3 regions of the Brachybacterium sp. AOP3-A1-3 genome follow, and region 3 is predicted to be linked to each of the others. Evidence: predicted binding sites of a transcription regulator. Region 3 holds the regulator's gene; each other region holds the start of a gene.

Region 1 (6,776 bases), on a different contig from region 3:
CAGCCATTTGGCGCCGTCCTGGCCGGGATCCGGGATCGTGGAGGAGAAGTTCGCCATCACCAGGGCTCCGGAGTTCGCACTGGTCAGGTAGAACAGGAGCCCGGAGAGGGTGGCCAGGCCCACCAGGAATGCGGCCCCGGGGAACATCTCGAGCAGCGCGTACCAGCCCTGCTCGGGGCTGTCGACGGCCAGCTTCGCGAAGGCGCGGCTGGCCGGGGTGTCCTCGAGCACGACGGACAGGGCGCTGTTGCCGAAGATGGTGACCACGAGCAGGTCGCACAGCACCGGTGCGGTGATCGCGGCGAGCACGAACTCGCGCAGGGTGCGGCCGCGGGAGATGCGCGCCAGGAACATGCCCACGAAGGGGCCCCAGGCGAGCCAGAACGCCCAGAAGAACAAGGTGGCGCCGGCCATCCAGTCCGAGCCGCCGGGCTCGTAGGCCATGGTCTGCAGGGTGCGCTCGGGAAGGGTCGCGATGAAGCGGCCGATGTTCTCCACGATCGCGTTGAGCAGGAACGACGTCTTCCCGGTGACCAGGATGTACAGGAGCATCGCGCCAGCGCTCCAGAGGTTCAGCTCGGAGATGAGGCGGATGCCCTTGTCCACCCCGGAGGTGCACGCGGCGATGGTCATCACCACGGCGACGATCACCAGGGCGATCTGCAGGCCCAGACCCTGTGGCAGGCCGAACAGGATGGAGAAGCCGACGTTGAGCAGCACCACGCCGATCCCCATCGAGGTTGCCACGCCGAACACGGTACCCACCAGGGCGAAGATGTCGATGACGTCCCCGGCGGCACCGCGCACGCGCTTGCCGAGCAGGGGGAAGAGCGCCGCCCGGATCGACAGCGGCATGCCCCAGCGGTAGGCGAAGTAGCCCATCGCCATCCCCAGCAGCGCGTACATCGACCATCCGGCGACCCCGTAGTGGAACATCGTCCACACCACGGAGTCCTGCAGGGCGGCGGCGGATTCCGGGGCCGCATCCGGTGGGGTGAGGTAGTGGGAGATCGGCCCGGTGACCGAGTAGAAGAGCATGTCGATGCCGACGCCCGCCGCGAACAGCATCGCGACCCAGGTGAAGAGCTTGTACTCCGGGCGGGCGTGGTCGGGCCCGAGCCGCACCTTGCCCTCGGACGAGAACGCCACCCACAGCACGAAGAGGATCACGAGGCTGACCGTGACGACATAGAACCAGCCGACGTTCGCGGCGATCCAGGTGACGATCTCCAGCAGAGTGCTCTCGGCCGCCGCCGGCGCGAGGATCGCCCACAACGAGAAGGCGAGGATGATCGCCGCGGAGCTCAGGAACACCACCCAGTTGACCCGGGGACCCTTGGCACCCGAGATCTCGGCGGATCCCTTCTGGAGATCGTCGGTCCTCACCGGTGCGCGCCGCGACTCCCGCTGCTCCCGTTCCTCGCGCCGCGTGGACTGCGCACCGAGCTTCCCGCGGGCGACCTGCGCGGCCTCCCGCTCGCCGCCACGTGGCATCGGGCTGCTCCCGGGCGCGGGATCCTCGGACGAGGGTGGGGTCAGGGATGGCGTCACGCAGTTCCTCCGCTTCGGTCGTCGGCTCTCGGTGGATACCGGTTGAGCGCGCTCGACCTCGGGCCCCTCAGGGCTCCGCAGTGGATCTCGGGCGGCGTGCGGGACGTCGTCGTCCCACCGGTACCCTTCCTCCGACCGTAAGTTGATAATTCGTGCAACGCCAGCATGGCACCACCTGAGAAAGGTCACCATTGTGTGACCTGCAGGTTCAAGCATCTTTGCCGTGTTGCCACGGAGATGTTGCCATGGAGGTGCCGCCACCTCGCGCAGATTTCTTGGAGGACTCTGAAGGACTCTGAAGGACTCCGAAGGTCCGAGGGACCCCGAGGGGCCCCGAGGCCCCGAGGAAAGGCCCCCGGGAATGCCGACGGGCGGGCAGCCCGGGTCTCCCCGTGCTGCCCGCCCGTCGGACGGACGCGAGCGACCTAGCGGTCGGCTCGAGGCGTGATCACGCCTCCTCGTCCTCCTGCTTCTCGATCACGAGGGTCTCGGTCGTGAGGACCAGACCGGCGATGGAGGCCGCGTTGCGCAGGGCACTGCGGGTCACCTTCACCGGATCGATGATACCTGCGGCGACGAGGTCGACGTACTCGCCGGTCGCGGCGTTCAGGCCGTGTCCGACCTGAGCCTCCTTGACCTTCTCGACGACGACGTAGCCCTCGAGGCCCGCGTTCTCGGAGATCCAGCGCAGCGGCTCGACGACGGCGCGGGCCACGGCGCGGACGCCGACTGCCTCGTCACCCTCGAGGCCGAGGCTGTCCTCGAGCACGGAGGAGGCCTGGACGAGGGCGCTGCCGCCACCGGCCACGATGCCCTCTTCGATGGCAGCGCGGGTCGCGGAGACCGCGTCCTCGATGCGCATCTTCTTCTCCTTGAGCTCCACCTCGGTGTGAGCCCCGACCTTGATCACGGACACGCCGCCGGCCAGCTTCGCGAGGCGCTCCTGGAGCTTCTCGCGGTCCCAGTCGGAGTCGGTGTTCTCGATCTCGCCGCGGATCTGCGCGACACGGTCGGACACTGCCTCGTCATCGCCGGCGCCGCCCACGATGGTGGTGGAGTCCTTGGTGATGACGACGCGGCCAGCCTGGCCGAGAACGTCGGTGTCGACGGTCTTGAGGTCCAGACCGAGATCCGAGGTGACGACCTGTGCACCGGTGAGCACCGCGATGTCCTGCAGCATCGCCTTGCGACGATCGCCGAACGCGGGAGCCTTGACAGCCGCACCCTTGAAGGTGCCGCGGATCTTGTTGACGACCAGCGTGGACAGAGCCTCGCCGTCGACGTCCTCCGCGATGACGAAGAGCGGCTTGCCGCCCTCGACGACCTTCTCCAGCAGCGGCAGGATGTCGGCCACGGCCGAGATCTTGCCCTGGTGCAGCAGCACGAGGGCGTCCTCGAGGACGACCTCCTGGCGCTCTCCGTCGGTGACGAAGTGCGGGGAGATGTAGCCCTTGTCGAACTGCATGCCCTCGGTGAAGTCCAGCTCCATCGCGGTGGTGGAGGACTCCTCCACCGTGATGACGCCGTCCTTGCCGACCTTGTCGAACGCCTCGGCCAGCAGCTGGCCGATCTCGGCGTCCTGGCTGGAGACGGACGCGACGGACGCGATCTGCTCCTTGCCATCGACCGGGGTGGCGATCTCGCCGAGCTTCTCGGAGAGCGCGTCCACGGCCTTCTCGATGCCGCGCTTCAGGGCCGACGGAGCGGCGCCCGAGGTGACGTTGCGCAGGCCCTCGTGCACGATGGCCTGGGCGAGGACGGTGGCGGTGGTGGTTCCGTCGCCGGCCACGTCGTTGGTCTTGGTCGCGACCTCCTTGGTGAGCTGAGCGCCGAGGTTCTCGTAGGGATCCTCGAGCTCGATCTCACGGGCGATGGTCACGCCGTCGTTCGTGATGGTGGGAGCGCCCCACTTCTTGTCGAGGACGACGTTGCGGCCCTTGGGGCCGAGCGTCACCTTGACGGTGTTGGCGAGCTTGTCCACGCCACGCTCGAGGGCGCGTCGTGCGTCCTCGTTGTAGATGATCTCTTTAGCCATTAAAGATTCAGTCCGCTCAGTTTTCGATGATTGCGAGGATGTCGCGAGCGCCGAGGACGAGGAACTCGTCGGTGCCGTACTTCAGCTCGGTGCCGCCGTACTTGGAGAAGACGACCTTGTCGCCGACCTTGACGTCCATGGGCACGCGCTGACCCTTGTCGTCGAAACGACCGGCGCCGACGGCGACGACCTCGCCCTCCTGGGGCTTCTCCTTCGCGGTGTCCGGGATGACCAGACCTGAGGCCGTGGTCTGCTCGGCTTCGAGCGGCTTGACGACGACGCGATCCTCGAGGGGCTTGATGGAGACCGACATGCGGCTCACTCCTTCATGAAGAGATGACTCTGTGAGTTCTGGGGTTCAGGGATCCCGGTCCCGATCGTCGTCGCGGTGCCGACCGAGGAGGATCCCTCTGCGGCAGCTTCTGGCACTCTCGGCCGTCGACTGCCAACGGGTCCCACTTTAGGACCGCGTTGGCACTCATGCAAGACGAGTGCTAGATCCGGGGCGTGTCCACGCGGTCCGACCGGCTCGCGAGGACCTGATGGACAGGCCGTGGGGGCCCGGCGGACAGGCACTGATCGCGTCCAGCGACCGCCCTCTCAGGTGCTCTCGTATCCGCCGCAGTCCGACCGCTCCCACGGTTGCCGCGGGGATAACCGCTGGCCCGGACGATGTCCCGGGGCCGCGGCCGTGCGTCCCGGCCCTCCTCCGACGAACCGGTCGGACGATCGAGGGGGGTGGCAGGGGTGCCCAGGGGTGGCCGAGGAGGGTGCCGGGAACCTCCGCCGGGAGGCCGTGATCCGCCAGTACGCCCGACGCGAACACCGCGCGGGTTTCCGATCCCGACCCGGTCCGGATCCCGATCGCCTCGAGCCCTCCAGTGAGCTCTCCAGCCACCCGCACGGACCGTCACAAGTCGTCCACATTCTCGTGATGCGCACCAGGTCACACCTTTATTGTGACTCTGGCAATGAGTCTCGACCGAAGGCGTGACCGGGCGTCCGGGCGGTGATAGATATGGAGTCATCGAACCGACTGCAGCACCTGCGATCCAGGGCGTGGTCCTCTCCCCCTCCGAACCACAGGAGCCCTCCTTCATGGCTATCTTCCGCACCCTCACCGCCGCGCTCCGCCGCCGCTCCGATTCCCGCGTCGCGCAGGACATCGTCGAGTCCGGAACCGGCCGCCGCAGCGACGCCGGAGTCACCCCGACCGTCACGACTCCCCTCAGCACCCAGGGCGTGCGTCCCTACGGCTTCGGCTACTGAGCCGTCGGCACGTCCTCATGAAGCCCTTGCGGAGATGATCCGCAGGGGCTTCTTCGTTCCCTGACGGCAGCGCTGACAGGTGCCGGCCTGAGCCGCCAGCTTGGGGTGCCAACTTCTGGCGCCGACTCCCGGCGCCAGCTCCCGGTCTCAGCGCCCGGCGGCCTCGACGATCGCGGCGACCTGCTCCGGCCCGAAGTCATAGACGGGGGTCTCTGGATCACCCAGGTCGTCCCCGAGATTGGGGAACACGGAGGTGACCACCCGGGGCGCTCCCTGGCCGAGCTGGCCGATCTCACCAGTCTCACCGATTTCGACGAGGCTCGCCCCGGACTGGGCCCGGGACTGCTCGTGGTCGCCCGCTGTCACGGGGTCCACCACGTTGGTGATGCCCGGGACCACATGCACGGGGATCCCGGCGATGGCGCCGCTCATCTCGTGGTGGTAATGCCCGGACAGCACGACCTGGACGTCCGACCCCCTGAGCACCTCGGCGAGCTCGTCGAGCCCGTCGAGGTCTAGCCCGCGCAGCAGCTTCGTCGCCCCGACCAGCGGCGGATGATGGATCGCGAGCACGGTCCCGCCGTTCGACTGATCCCCACCGGCCGGCTCCCCGAGCACCTCCCCGAGCCAGGCCAGCTGCTCGGGCTCGAGGTGCCCGTAGCCCGCCCCGGGGACGCTGGAGTCGAGCACCACGATCCTGCCGCCGCCGGGCACGGAGACCACCCTGTCCTGCACGGAGGTGCCCCGGTCACCGAGCGCGATGGTCTCCCCGTAGGTCGCGGAGACATCGTGGTTGCCCATCACCACGGCGAGCGCCGCCCCCTTGTGCGCCGCGAAGGGTTCGAGGATCTCGTGGAGCAGGCGGTAGCTCTCCGCCGTGCCGTCCTCGGAGGCGTCGCCGGTGTGGACGATCGCATCGAGGCCCGTGACCGCGTCGAAGCGGGCGAGCAGCCCGCGCAGGGCCGCCGTGGTGTCGATGCGGTCGTAGTGGCGGGCGGTGGGATCGCCGTAGAGGTGGGTGTCGCTGAGGTGGAGGATGCGCATGAGCTCACCGTAGCCATCGCAGGTGACGGGAGGGTGTCCAGCACCCGATCAGCCCAGCGCTCCCACCCATTCGTCCTCGCCGTCCGCGAAATGCTGGTGCTTCCAGATCGGCAGACGCTGCTTGACGGTGTCCACCAGGTCGTCGCAGGCCGCGAAGGCCTGCTTGCGGTGCGGGGCCGCGACGGCGCACGCCAGGGCGCTCTCGCCGATCTCCAGCGGTCCGTAGCGGTGCGCGACGGCGACCAGCGTGTCCGGGTAGCGCTCGGCGATCTCGCGCGCCACCTCGGCCATCACGTCGGCCGCGCCGGGGTGCGCCGTGTACTCCAGGCGCTCGACCCCACGGCCGCCGTCGTGGTCGCGCACCACGCCGTCGAAGGTGACGACGGCGCCGCAGCGGGAGTCGTCCACCGTCTCGATCAGGGCGGCCACGGAGATCGCGTCCTCGCCCACGGAGGCGACCATGACGCGCTCGTGCGCCGGTCCCATCTCGGGGCCCCCGGGGATCCGCAGCTCCTCGAGCGGCCCCCCGAAGGGCGTCGCGCCGCGGCGGGGATCGGCGGTCTGCGCGGACGCAGGCCCCTGGGCAGCCAGCTTCTCCTGCTGGTGCCCGTGCCCGTGCCCAGCCTGTTCCTGCTCCGGATGCCCGCCCCCGTCGCGCTGGTCCAGGAGGTGGTCGAGGATCGGATCCAGCACGACGATCCCGTCCTTCACCCCGCCGCGGGACCCGGGCAGGTTCACCACGAAGCTGTCCCCGGCCATCCCGGCCAGGCCGCGGCTGAGCAGCGAGGTGGCGGTCTTCTCGGCGCCCCGTCGGCGCACGGCCTCGAGCACGCCGGGCATCTCGCGGGTCAGCACCGGGGCGGTCTGCTCGGGGGTG
Region 2 (6,776 bases), on a different contig from region 3:
GGACCTCGCCGGAGTGAGCGCTCACCCCTGAGGGTCCGTGGCCTCCGCCTCGGGGCGCCAGGTCCAGTTCTGGAGCACGATCTCGGCGGCCGGGCTCTGGGTGGCCTGCTCATCGGAGGAGTTCTCGGCGAGGACGAGGAGCGAGGTCGTGCCCTCCGCCATGCAGTACATGTCGCCCTGGTGCCACTGCCCGTCGGCGAAGGAGACCCACCGCTGGTGGATCGCGTCCACGCCGTCGACCGTGACGGGGGCCAGGACCTCGGCGGACACCGTCGCCAGGCCCTTCGCCTCCGCGAGGTCGAGCATGAGCGCGCAGAGATCGTCGGGCTCGAGGACATCGTCCGTCTCACGGGCGATGGTGACGCTCTGCTGCGAATCCGGGGACACCAGGGCGGCGAGCAGCCTCGTCGTGGGGATCCGGGGGTCCTCTCCTGCCGTCCATCCCGCCGGGGCGACCGTGCTGATGCCCTCCAGCTCGAGCGGAACGGTCTCCATCTGTTCCTGCGCATCGCGCTGGACGACGAGGTAGGTGACCCCGCCGCCGATCACGAGGACCAGCACGAGGCACAGGACTCCCGCGCAGACCCATGCCGCGATCAGGGGCCGACGGCCCGTGGGCGGTCGACCCACCGGGGCCGAGGTCTGTCCCGATGCCGTCGCGATGTGCGTCGTGTCCCCGGATCCGGCCGTCACTCGGGGATCTGCCAGGTGATCGGGGAAACGCCCTGCGCCTCGAGCAGCTCGTTGACCTGGGAGAACGGGCGAGATCCGAAGAACCCGCGGGACGCGGACAACGGGCTGGGATGCGGGCTCGCGACGTAGGGCACCTCGCCGAGCAGCGGGATCAGGGTCTGTGCATCGCGCCCCCACAGGACCGCCACGAGCGGCCCACCGCGAGCGACCAGAGCCTGGATGGCGGCCTCGGTGACCTGCTCCCAGCCCTGTCGACGGTGCGAGGCAGGAGCCCCCGGGGTGACGGTGAGGACCCGGTTCAGCAGCAGCACGCCCTGGTCCTGCCAGGCGGTGAGGTCGCCGTGCACGGCCCGCGGGATCCCGAGGTCGCTCTCGAGCTCGGTGTAGATGTTCGCGAGGGATCGGGGCAGCGGCCGCACGTCGCGGTGCACGGCGAAGGAGAGCCCGAGGGGATGGCCCGGGGTCGGGTAGGGGTCCTGGCCCACGATGAGCACCCGCACCTCCGACATCGGCCGGGTGAAGGCCCGCAGCACCGCATCGCCCTCGGGGAGGTATCCGCGGCCGGAGTCGACCTCGGCGCGCAGGAACTCGCCCAGCGCATGGATGCGGTCCTCGACGGGGGAGAGGGCGCGGGCCCAGTCGGTGCTGAGGGTCTCGGTGAGCGGGGTCGGCATGTGAGCAGTCTTCCACCGGCCGGGGTGGTGCGGCGAGCCGGGTTCGGGAGAGGCCCGCTGCCGCGTAACCTCGAGCTATGCCGCCAGATACCGCCCCGGATCGCGACCGCGCCGTGCGCGGATCAGGGCGTGACGTGGGACGCGGGATGGAGGAGTCCGGCCCGGGGGAGAGCCCCGCAGGCGGCTCCGAACTCGGAGCCGGCCGCGGTGACGCGCCGGGCGAGGTGAGCGACCAGTCACTTCCGGGCCCGCAGGGCGGATTGGCCGAGCGCGACCGGATGATCCTCGCGCTGGAGTCCCGCACCTTCCGGTACATCGGCGCCAAGGAGCGTGCGATCCGCGAGGAGATCGGGATCTCCAAAGTGGCCTATTACGTGCGTCTGAACTCGCTGCTCGATGATCCGGCGGCCCTCCGGGCGGCGCCGTCCGTGGTCAACCGGCTGCGCGGCCGACGCACCTCCGAGGACGGTTCCGCGCCGACCCGCGACTCCGGTCGCGTCGCCTGAGGAACGGCCTTCGCCGCCCGACGGAGCGGCCGACGGGGCGTGTGCTCCACACCCTCACCGCATGAAGCAGGTTTAATGGGGCCGTGGCTGATTCCCAGTATCCCTTCCCGCCGGACCGATTCGATGACGAGGCCGACTCCGTGTCCTTCCACGGCGCGCATCGCGCCGAGGAGCCGTTCTGGCGCCAGAACCTGCTCTACATCATCATCATCGGAGCCGCGCTCGTGATGCTGATCGTGCTGCTCTTCCTCATCGGAGGCCGAGGTGGCGACGGTGACGAGCGTGCTCAGGATCCGACGACGCCAGCCGCGAGCGAGACCAGCGATGCACCTGCTGAGGAGACCACCGAGGAGGAGCCCGCCGCCGAGGCGGACAAGTCCATCCCGATCCAGGTGGTCAACGCCGGGGGGATCAACGGCCTGGCCGGCCGGTGGCAGTCCACTCTCGAGGACTCGAAGTGGGAGAAGGTGAACGTAGGCACCGCGGATCACGTCCAGCAGGAGGCAGTGGTCTTCTACCGCGACGAGGCGGACGCGGAGACGGCCCAGGCCCTCGCGGACGAGGTCGACGCCGGAGAGGCCCGACAGAGCGACGAGTACGAGGCCCGCATCACCTACGTGGCCGTCTCCGACCCGGACTCCGGCAACGGCGATGGCGGTGGCGACGAGGGCTGATCGCCGCCGCACGCAGAGCAGCTGACGCGCGCCGCCCTCCCCGACGGGGACGGGCGGCGCGCGTTCTGCTGCGCCTGCGTCGTGACTCCGCCGTCGTCCCGATGTCGGCCGCTGCCCGTCGGCCCAGAGCGGAAAGGTGGGATCCGGACCTCTGGAGTTAGCACTCTCCGGCTCCGAGTGCTTATGATGTTCTGGCACTCGATGATCGAGAGTGACAACGCCTCAGGGTGTCGTCGCGCTCGGGAGTCGTGGGCCTGATCGGACAGCAGAACACTGCTGACCGGCCACGAACATTCCGGCCCCGTGAGGGGCTCTGCGCCGTGGGACATGAACACGGTGCGGGGTCTCGTCCGTCGCGGGCACAGGGTCGGGTGGACACCACACCACACGGGAGAGATTCCATAATGGCCAAGCTCATCTCTTATGACGAAGAGGCCCGGCGCGGTCTCGAGCGCGGAATGAACCAGCTCGCCGACGCCGTCAAGGTCACCCTCGGTCCCAAGGGCCGCAACGTCGTGCTCGAGAAGTCCTGGGGCGCGCCCACCATCACCAACGACGGCGTGTCGATCGCCAAGGAGATCGAACTCGACGATCCCTACGAGCGCATCGGTGCCGAGCTCGTCAAGGAGGTCGCCAAGAAGACGGACGACATCGCTGGCGACGGCACCACCACCGCCACCGTCCTCGCCCAGGCCCTCGTCAAGGAAGGCCTGCGCAACGTCGCAGCCGGCGCCAACCCGATCGCGCTCAAGCGCGGCATCGACCAGGCCGTCGCCGCGGTCTCCGAGACCCTGCTCAAGCAGGCCAAGGAGATCGAGACGAAGGACCAGATCGCTCACACCGCGGGCATCTCCGCTGCTGACCCGGCCATCGGCGAGCTCATCGCCGAGGCGCTGGACAAGGTCGGCAAGGAAGGCGTCATCACGGTCGAGGAGTCCAACACCATGGGCCTCGAGCTGGAGCTGACCGAGGGCATGCGGTTCGACAAGGGCTACATCTCGCCCTACTTCGTGACCGACGCCGAGCGCCAGGAGACTGTGCTGGAGGACCCCTACATCCTCCTGCTGTCCTCCAAGGTCTCCTCGGTCAAGGACCTGCTGCCGCTGCTGGAGAAGGTCATCCAGGCCGGCAAGCCCCTCGCGATCATCGCCGAGGACATCGAGGGCGAGGCCCTCGCGGTCCTCGTCGTCAACAAGCTCAAGGGCTCCTTCAAGTCCGTGGCCGTCAAGGCCCCGGGCTTCGGCGACCGCCGCAAGGCGATGCTGGAGGACATGGCCATCCTCACCGGTGGCCAGGTCATCGCCGAGGAGGTCGGCCTCAAGCTGGAGACCGCTGGTCTCGAGCAGCTCGGCCAGGCGCGCAAGATCGTCGTCACCAAGGACGAGACCACCATCGTCGAGGGCACCGGCGACGCCGAGCGCATCGCCGGTCGTGTGTCCCAGATCCGTGCCGAGATCGAGAACTCGGACTCGGACTACGACCGTGAGAAGCTCCAGGAGCGTCTCGCGAAGCTGGCCGGCGGCGTGGCCGTCATCAAGGCCGGCGCGGCGACCGAGGTCGAGCTCAAGGAGCGCAAGCACCGCATCGAGGATGCCGTGCGCAACGCCAAGGCCGCTGTGGACGAGGGCGTCGTCGCCGGTGGCGGCGTCGCGCTGCTGCAGGCCGGCAAGGACACCTTCGACAAGCTCTCGCTCGTCGGCGACGAGGCGACCGGTGCGAACATCGTCAAGGTCGCCATCCAGGCTCCGCTCAAGCAGATCGCGGTCAACGCCGGTCTCGAGGGTGGCGTCGTGGCGGAGAAGGTCATCCACCTTCCCGTCGGCGAGGGCCTGAACGCTGCCACCGGCGAGTACGAGAACCTGCTCGCCGCCGGCATCATCGACCCCGTCAAGGTCACCCGCTCCGCGCTGCAGAACGCGGCGTCCATCGCGGGCCTGTTCCTGACCACCGAGGCCGTCGTGGCCGACAAGCCGGAGCCCAAGGCCCCGGCCGGTGGCGGCGACGACATGGGCGGCATGGGCGGTATGGGCGGTATGGGCGGCATGATGTGATCCAGCCTCACGGCTGATCACCCTCCGCTCGCCTGAGCGTCACGGGCCCCGATCCTCTCCGGAGGGTCGGGGCCCGTTGCTGTCCCCAGGTGCTTCCCGGGGCCTGCCCCAGTGCTGCCCCAGGGAACTCCCGGGAACCGGCGTCGTCAGGGCGCGGACAGAGCCGGGGTCGGGGCCAGGTCTGGGTCAGCGCAATGAGCGCAGGTAGAGCCGTCGGTACCGGCGCTGCAGGACGAGCGCTGCGGGAAACAGGAGACCTCGCCATCCGGGGGCGGCCGCGGTGACTGAACGCAGCGTCAACGTGACGGTGCCTCGCTCATCGCGATGGACGATGAACGCCTCCTCCCCGCGCACCGGGTGGCCCCGACGGGTGGCGTAGGAGAGCGCCACTCGGTTCTGCTCGCCGATCACGTCGAGGACGACCGCCGGTTCACGGACGCGCAACGGCCCCAGCGACGCGATGATCGTCAGCGTCTGCCCCGGAAAGGGGGCCGCTGTGGACGGCGCGAGAGCGAAACCGCTGCGGGTCTTCACGGCCCATTGAAGGACGTCGCGGGAGGCTCGATCCCAGCAGCTCTGTCCGGTACCGATGACCTTCGACGCGGTGAAGGCACTGCCCCAGGTCGGATGGGGTGACCATGCGATCTGGCCCGCCGCGGTGATCCCGGGGTCCGGGCAGGTGAGGTCCTCGGGGAGGTTCATGTCCAGGAGCGTAGCGGTCGGTCCGCGCGGTGCCGAGAAGGATCCTGCGTGCTGAGGGCGGCGTGGGTCCCATGCGGCAGGGCACGGACACGGCCGATGCGACAAGGCGTTCGCCGCGGACGCGTCCTCTCTGCACACGCTGCTCAGGCTGCGGACGCACCACCTCACCAGCGCCGACCAGCTCGCGCTGATGAAGCGCGAGGCGATCCTCGTCAACACCGGCTGGGGCGAGGAGGCGCGAGGTCGTCGACACCGGCGACCCGGCGGTGGCAGCCGTCTGCCTGGTCAGCGACGTGGGATGCCTCGTGCCCGATCGCACCTGGCAACTCTCGGCAAGCGATGAGACCGATTTCCCGAGCACTGACAACCTGGTCGAGGTCGACCACGCGATGCGACCGGGCGCTGCCGCCCTCGGGCGGGGCAGCCCAGGACGACGGGCCTCCCAGGGCCCGAATCCCCTGTATCGCGCCTGGTCTCGGCCCCCGGGATCTGCGGGGGACGACGCGAGCCCGGCTCCGCCGCCGAGGCAGATCGCGCACGCGGTACCGCTCCACCGCGTGACGCCGGACCAGGAGCGTCCCATTCGAGGAGGAATGCAGTGCGAACACCTTTGCCCCGCCGTCGAGGAGCCGACCGCTCCGTCGCCGGCCACGGTGCGACGAGGGGGGTGGGCCGACGAGGATTCCTCAGGGCCCTTCCCGTCGCTGGCGCGGGCGCCGCCCTCTTGGGCGGCTGCGCCACCCAGGAAGGCGCCGTGACCGACGTGGACCGGGTCCTGTCCATCTCGCTCGGACAAGCGGAATCGCACCCCAGCTATGACTCGCTGATCTCCTTCGGCGAGCGCATCGCCCAGGCCACCGACGGCCGCTACGGCGCCCGCGTCTACGCCAACAACTCGCTGGGCGATCAGCAGGAGACGGTCCAGCTGGTCTCCGACGGCGCGATCGACATGGCCGTCATCTCCGGCACCCAGATCGAGAACTCCTCGCCCCGCTTCCTCCCGATGAACGTGGCGGGAGTGTTCGACGACATCGACCACCAGAACCGCGTCATGCTCGACGAGTCGATCGTCGGCGAGCTGTTCGCCTCGCTCGAGCCGCACAAGCGGCTCTCCGTGCTCGGCGGATACACGCAGGGAGGTCGGCACCTCTACACCACGAAGGGTCCCATCGAGACCCCCGAGGACCTCGCCGGGATGAAGATCCGCGTCCAGGAGTCCGAGATCTTCCTGCGCCTGATCACCAACATGGGCGGGGTGCCCACCCCGATGGCCTACAGCGAGGTGTACACCGGCCTGCAGGCCGGCGTGCTCGACGGTGCGGAGAACAACGAGATCTCCTACGTCACCCAGCGCCATTACGAGGTCGCCAAGCACTTCACGATGACCAACCACCTCGTCGGCTACGACTTCATGCTCGCGAACACGGACCTCCTCGAGGGGATGGACGAGGCGGACGCCGACGCCCTGCGCGAGGC
Region 3 (6,776 bases):
GACGAACACCTGGGCGGAGAACGGCAGCAGGGTGAGGATGCCGGTGAGCCAGTCGGGCATGAACCACAGCGGGATCAGAGCGCCCGAGGAGAACTGGGCGAGCATCCGGTAGATGAGGAAGGCGCCGCCCGTCTCCAGGGTCCAGAATCCGACGAGGCCCACGGTGAAGTTCACGATGAGGGCGATCGCGAACCCGAGGACCAGGGACAGCACGCACGCGAGGCCGGAGACCCAGGACCCCGGCAGGGCGATCGCACCGAGCGCCAGACCCACGACGAGCGCCGCGACCGCGGCCGGAAGCTGCGCGATCGTGCCGCCCAGCTGTCGGGCCAGTGCCACAGGGACGGCGGAGACCGGCCGCATGACGTCGAAGGCGATCGCCCCGGTGCGCAGCCTCCCCAGCAGGGAGTCGAACATGAACGGCTGGAACAGCGTGGTGGTCAGCACGCCGAGCACGGCATAGGTGACGGCGTCGACCTGGGCGACGCCCGCGACGTCCGCACGCCCTCCGTAGACGGCGGTCCACACGAGGTGCACGAGGACCACCTGGAGCACGCAGGCCACGATCCCGGTCCAGGTGGAGGCCCGGAAGGCGAACTGGGAGCGGGCCGCATGCCCCACCGAGGCCCGCAGGGCGACGCGGACCTGCGGGCCGGACAGCCGTTGGGCGGGGGCGCTCACCGCTGTCCCGTGCGGCTCGGGCCGGCAGCGCCCGGGCTGGCGGAGGCCGGGCTGTCGGCGGCCGGTTCGACCCCGCGGTCGGTGTAGATCCGACGGATCACGTCCTCGACGTTCGGTTCCCGGGAGGACAGATCCGTGATCTCCAGCGCGGCGGTGAGCCGGCCGATCGCCGCGGGGGCCGGGATCTGCGCCGGATCGAAGTGGAACGTCGCCCGCATCTCCTCCCCGACCGGGACCAGCTTGGTCAGCGTCAGGGCCTCGATCTCGACGGACTCCGGGATCTCGGAGGCGCTCACCTGGATCTCGCGGAAGGGCGCATAGCGGGCCCGGAGGCTGTCCAGCCCGCCGTCGTAGAGGATGCGGCCCTCGTCGATGATGATCACGCGCCGGGCGAGCTGCTCGATATCGGAGATGTCGTGCGTGGTCAGCAGCACCGTCGTCCCCTCCGCGCGGTTCTGCTCGCCGATGAAGTCGCGGATCCGGGCCTTGGCGACCACGTCGAGGCCGACGGTCGGTTCGTCGAGGTAGAGCACCGGCGGCCGGTACAGCATCGCGGCGACGATGTCCCCGCGCATCCGCTGCCCGAGCGACAGCGAGCGCACGGCGGTGTCGAGGAAGGGACCCATGTCCAGCAGGTCCACGAAGACGTCGAGCGATCGGCGATAGTCCTCCGGCGCGAGCCCGTAGAGCTTCGCGATCAGCTCGAAGGACTCCCTCAGCGGGAGGTCGGTCCACAGCTGGGTGCGCTGGCCGAACACGGCGCCGATGGTGCGGGCGTTGGTGCGCCGGTCCTTCCAGGGCACGATCCCCTCGACCTCGATGTGCCCGGACGTGGGCACGAGGATGCCGGTGAGCATCTTGATGGTGGTGGACTTCCCGGCGCCGTTGGGGCCGAGATACCCGACGATCTCCCCGTCATCGATGCGCAGCGAGATGTCGTCGACCGCCCGCGTGGTGATCTTCTCGGTGCTGACGAAGGACCGCAGACCGGCCCACCGGCCCTCGACCCGGCGAGGCCTGCTGAACTCCTTGACCAGGTTCTCGGCGGGGATCATCGTCGTGAGTCCGTCGCGTTCGCTGCCGAGGATCGGGCACGGAGCGGTTCGAGAGGGCACATGGGGAACCACCCTACACACCGGTGGCGCACGTCACAGGGCACATGCCGGTCACACACCGCGACTCCGCAATCCATCGCACTGTCGCGCCCTACCTCGACATCGCAACCCACCGCGATGTCGCGCCCCACCTCGATGTTGCCCCCTATCTCGACGTCGCCACCCACCGCGATGTCGCACCCCACCGCGACACGGCCATGCACGTCGCCGACTCCTCAGGAACGTGCCGCTCCGGACACGAATCGAGGGTCTCGGTAACGGTGAGCAGCGTGTCGCCGACGGTCAGCGGCATGTCTCCGACGGTGGGTGCCTCTGCGTCGGTGCCTCGGCGGTGGCGGCGGCCGCGTCGACGGCGACTTCGGCGACAGGCGCTGCGGTGGCTCCGGCGGCGACTTCGGCGACAGGCGCTGCGGGGGTTTGGTCAGCCCCAGCGGCCGAGGAGGCCGCTGAGCACCGCGAGAGCGGCGGGCCCGGCGGTCGAGGAGCGCAGCACCTCAGGGCCCAGCAGCACCGAACGGGCTCCGGCCTCGCGCAGCGCGTCGAGCTCCTCGGGGGCGATGCCGCCTTCGGGGCCCACGATCACGACGATCTCCTCGACCCCGTGCTCGCTCGCGGCCCGCAGCTCGTCGGTGAGCTCCATGAGACCCACGGACTCCTGCTCGTGGAGGACCAGCACGAGGGTGCCGGCGGCGGAGCGCTCACGCAGATCGGCGACGAGCTCGCGGGTCGTGACAGGGGCGTCGACCGCGGGGATCCCGGGCCGACGGCACTGCTTCACAGCGGCCCGTACCGTGCCGGTCCAGCGGGCACGCCCCTTGACGAGCTTGTCGCCCCGCCACACCGAGACGGAACGCCGGGCGATCCACGGCACCACCCGGTCCACCCCGAGCTCGGTGGCGGATTCGACGGCCTGCTCGTCGCGACCGCCCGTCGCGAGCGCCTGCACGAGCGCCAGCCTCGGCAGGCGCTGGACAGCAGGCGACGGCTCCTCGAGCAGACGCAGGTCGAGGGCCTCCTTGCGGGCCACGGTCACCTCGGCGAGCACCTGGCGACCCGGACCGTCGGTGAGCAGGATCTGCTCCCCCACCCCGATCCGGGCCACCTTGGCGGCGTGCTTGCCCTCGTCCCCACCCAGGGTCAGCGTGTCGCCCTCGCGCGCCGTCTCGAGAGCGGCGTCGAGGATCAGGAACCCGGGCGGGGTGGTGGGCATATCAGCGCCTCAGAGGTCGCGCAGGCGGTCGCGGAGCTTGGCGAAGGGACCGTGGCCCTTGCGCCGTGTGGTCTCGTCGCCGCGCAGGTCCGCGAACTGCTGGAGCAGCTCACGCTCCTCGTCGCTGAGCGTCGTGGGCACGGCGACATCGAGCACGACGCGCACGTCGCCGCGGCGCTCGCGGCGCAGCGGGGTGACGCCGAGGCCCTTGAGGGTGATCTCGTCCCCGGGCTGAGCGCCGGGCTTCACATCGATCTCCTGGGTGCCGTCGAAGGTCTCCAGCGGGATGGTCGCGCCGAGCGCCGCCGAGGTCATCGGCACGGCCATGGTGATCACCAGGTCCTCCCCGTCACGCACGAACATCTCGTGCTCGGCGACGGCGAGCTCCACGAAGAGGTCACCGGAGGGGCCGCCGGCCTCACCGGTCTCGCCCTCGCCGCGCAGCTGGATCCGGGTGCCGTTCTCGACGCCGGAGGGGATGCGCACGGTGACGGAGCGTTCGGACGGTGTGCGGCCGTGGCCGGAGCAGCCGGTGCAGGGGGTCTCGATGACGTCGCCGTGGCCCTCGCAGGTGGGGCATGGCGCCATGGTCACCATCTGGCCCAGGAGTGACTGGGCGACGCGCTGGACGTGGCCGCTGCCGTTGCAGGCCGTGCATCGGGTGGGGCTGGTGCCGGGCTCGGCGCAGGCACCGTGGCAGTGCTCGCAGAGCACCGCGGTGCGGAAGGAGACCTCCTTCTCGGTGCCGAAGACCACGTCGCGCAGGTCGATCTTCACCCGGCGCAGCACATCTCCGCCACGGCGCTGGCGGGGCACGGGGCCCTGGTTGCGACCCCGCATGCCGGTCGCCCCGGCGAACATGTCGAAGATGTCGTTGACGTCGAATCCGGCTCCGCCTCCGAAGCCGCCGAATCCGCCGCCACCGCCCATGCCGGGGCCGCCGCCCATGTCGTACTGGCGGCGCTTGTCCGCGTTGGACAGGGTCTCGTAGGCCTGGGAGACCTTCTTGAAGCGCTCGGAGGCCTCGGGGTCGGGGTTGACGTCCGGGTGGAGGGTCCGGGCGAGCTTCCGGTACGCCTTCTTGATCTCCTCGGTCGAGGCGTCGCGGGAGACGCCGAGGAGCTCGTAGTAGTCGTCGTTCACGGTGAAGGATCCTTACCGGGGAGTCGGGGCGCCCGGGGCCGCGGCAGGCGGCGGACGGGCACGGTCAGTGATGGATGCTGTGGGGTCCTGCGGGGAGCCGGGGCGCCATGCGTGCGCGCCACCGGGTCATTCGAGATAGCGCGACACGTACCGGGCGATGGCCTGCACGGTCGAGATGCCGGCGACGTAGTCCATGCGGCTGGGCCCGAGGATCGCGAGGTGCGATCCTGCCCCGTAGCCGGCGCCCACGAGCGCCGCCTGGTGCAGCGCCTGATCGCGCAGCTCCGATCCGATGCGCACCTCGACCGCACCGGGTGAGGCATGCATCTCGGTGAACAGACGCATCAGCACCAGCTGCTCCTCCAGGACGTCGAGCAACGGCTCCACGTCCCGGGCGAAGTCCTGGGCCGAACGGGCGATGTTGGAGGTTCCGGCCAGCATGATCCGGTCCTCCGCGCGGGTCGCGGCCAGGGCTGCGAGCGCCTCCGCCACCTCGGTGGCAGCCGCCCGGTCGACGAGCGGCAGGGTCTCGCAGAGATCCGTCAGCGGGCGCTGCAGGTCGGTGACCTCACGCCCGGAGACGGCCCGGTTGAGCTGATCGCGCAGCTCGGCGTAGAACTCGGTGGGTCGGGGTGAGAGCACCGGGACCGTGCGCTGGTCGACCCGGCCGGATTCGGTGATGAGCACGACCAGGAGCAGGGAGTCGGCGACCTTGACCAGCTCGACGTGACGGATGCGGGCCTGGCGCCGCGCCGGGTACTGCACCATGGCGACCTGCTGGGTCAGCTGCGCCATCAGACGCACGGTCCGGCCCAGCAGCTCCTCGACGTCGCCGGCGTCCTCCAGCAGCGTCCGGATGGCCCGGCGCTCGGGGGCCGACAGCGGCTTGACGGTCGCGACATGGTCCACGAAGGCGCGATACCCCTTGTCGGTCGGGATCCGGCCGGCCGAGGTGTGGGGCTGATGGATCAGCCCCTCCTCCTCGAGCGAGGACATGTCGTTGCGCACCGTCGCCGCGGAGACGCCGAGCTCATGGCGGTCCAGCAGCGACTTGGAGCCGACGGGCTCATGGGTGGAGACGTAGTCCTCGACGATCGCGCCGAGGATCTGCAGCTTCCGGGCGTCCGTGTCCCTCACCTCCCTGCGTTCCGTCGATGATTCGGGTCTCGTCCGACGGGGCTGACCGCAGCCACCGGGACCGCTGGCACTTGCCCGCGCCGAGTGCCAATCGTACGCGTCCCCGGCGATGCTCGCGGAGAGGTGTTCGCCACGAGGGTAAGGTGTCGCGCGTGCCTGCAGCATCCGATCACTTCCCCGACCGGTACGGCCACGACGTGCTGTCCTCCGGTCCCCCTGCCCATCACCGTCGCCGCCCGGTGGCCCGCGAGGTCCCCGCGCAGCGCGATCTCGTCGTCGAGGAGGCCTCGACCGGGTTCACCGGCGCCATCACCCGGGTCGAGAAGATCGCCGGCGAGATGATCGTCGAGCTCGAGGACGGCCGGAGGGCCCGACGCACCTTCCCCCTCGGACCCGGTTTCATGATCGACGGCGAGCCCGTCGTCCTCACCCGCGCCGCGCCCCGTGCGCAGGCGCCGGTGCGCAAGCGCTCCGCGAGCGGATCGGTGTACGTCGAAGGCGCCACCGCACGCACCGCCCGCGCCTCACGGATCTGGGTCGAGGGCACCCATGACGCAGAGCTCATCCAGAAGGTCTGGGGCCATGACCTGCGCATCGAGGGCATCGTCGTCGAGCAGCTGGAGGGTGCGGACAACCTCGTCGAGCGGGTCCAGGAGTTCGGCCCGTCGGCCGGGCGTCGACTCGGGATCCTCGTGGACCACCTGGTCCCGGGCTCTAAGGAGTCCCGCATCGCCGCCGAGGTCATGAAGCTGGGCGGCGCTCGAGGCAATGTCGCGGTGCTCGGCCACCCCTATGTCGATGTCTGGCAGGCAGTGCGCCCCGCGCGCGTGGGGCTGCGGGAATGGCCGCACATCCCCAAGGGGACCGACATCAAGGTCGGCTCGCTCGCCGCGCTCGGCTGGCCTCATGCGGACAAGTCCGACATCGGGCTGGGCTGGAAGCGGATCCTGTCCACGGTGCGCTCCTATGCCGACGTCGAACCGTCGCTGTCCGGCCGGATCGAGGAGCTCATCGACTTCGTGACCGTGGACCCTGCCTGATCCTGCCAGACCCGGTCTGCACCGATCCGACGCACCGCACCCGGGGGAAAACCCCCAGGTGATCCGGTGGTCCACTCCCGTGATCCCTCGTGATCGGCTCGTTAGGCTGTCTGCATCAGCCAGCGGTCGACCCCCGAGGCCGGCCCCGTCGAAGAAGGAATCATGAGCCAGACTCCGCACCCGCACGATCCGTTCGGCAACGAGCCCAGCGCCGACGTTCCCGAGCAGCCGGCCGCCTCCGCCCCGTACTCCGAGGACCAGGCGAGCCCCACCTCCGACCCGGCCCTGCACCCGCACGACCCCTTTGCCGCGAGCGCCCAGCCCGCAGGTGCGTCCGCCCCCTCTGCCGGCTCGGCGGCCTCGGCCGCTCCGGGTCCGTACGGCCCCGGCTCAGCAGGACCGCAGTGGTCCGCTGCGGAGCCCTCCGCCGCCTCGCCCTACGGCGCGCCC

What was found. Region 3 encodes HrcA, which represses chaperone genes, less so after heat shock. Its sites were predicted from a motif close to TTNGCACTCGNNNNNNNCGAGTGCNAA; they were not measured.
Region 1: groES (co-chaperone GroES) is a predicted target of HrcA. The motif match lies at 4,058-4,084, and genes of this name have one in related genera.
Region 2: groL (chaperonin GroEL) is a predicted target of HrcA. The motif match lies at 2,739-2,765, and genes of this name have one in related genera.

What each region holds. Positions count from the first base shown of each region.
Region 1 covers NZ_JBQSXM010000001.1:180,486-187,261, forward strand. Annotated here, with positions in the region: gene betT (choline BCCT transporter BetT) at 1-1,494, opposite strand, end outside; gene groL (chaperonin GroEL) at 2,000-3,586, opposite strand; gene groES (co-chaperone GroES) at 3,603-3,899, opposite strand; gene ACT3T5_RS00855 (hypothetical protein) at 4,685-4,855, shown strand; gene ACT3T5_RS00860 (metallophosphoesterase family protein) at 5,003-5,899, opposite strand; gene ACT3T5_RS00865 (molybdenum cofactor biosynthesis protein MoaE) at 5,948-6,776, opposite strand, start outside.
Region 2 covers NZ_JBQSXM010000001.1:293,696-300,471, reverse strand. Annotated here, with positions in the region: gene ACT3T5_RS01370 (hypothetical protein) at 1-17, shown strand, start outside; gene ACT3T5_RS01365 (hypothetical protein) at 22-693, opposite strand; gene ACT3T5_RS01360 (uracil-DNA glycosylase) at 690-1,367, opposite strand; gene ACT3T5_RS01355 (DUF3263 domain-containing protein) at 1,445-1,873, shown strand; gene ACT3T5_RS01350 (LytR C-terminal domain-containing protein) at 1,957-2,547, shown strand; gene groL (chaperonin GroEL) at 2,952-4,598, shown strand; gene ACT3T5_RS01340 (DUF1990 family protein) at 4,785-5,300, opposite strand; partial or broken gene ACT3T5_RS01335 (NAD(P)-dependent oxidoreductase) at 5,428-5,643, shown strand; gene ACT3T5_RS01330 (TRAP transporter substrate-binding protein) at 6,055-6,776, shown strand, end outside.
Region 3 covers NZ_JBQSXM010000002.1:342,252-349,027, reverse strand. Annotated here, with positions in the region: gene ACT3T5_RS04310 (ABC transporter permease) at 1-681, opposite strand, end outside; gene ACT3T5_RS04305 (ABC transporter ATP-binding protein) at 678-1,736, opposite strand; gene ACT3T5_RS04300 (16S rRNA (uracil(1498)-N(3))-methyltransferase) at 2,218-3,006, opposite strand; gene dnaJ (molecular chaperone DnaJ) at 3,016-4,149, opposite strand; gene hrcA (heat-inducible transcriptional repressor HrcA) at 4,276-5,286, opposite strand; gene ACT3T5_RS04285 (DUF3097 domain-containing protein) at 5,430-6,326, shown strand; gene ACT3T5_RS04280 (DUF4870 domain-containing protein) at 6,489-6,776, shown strand, end outside.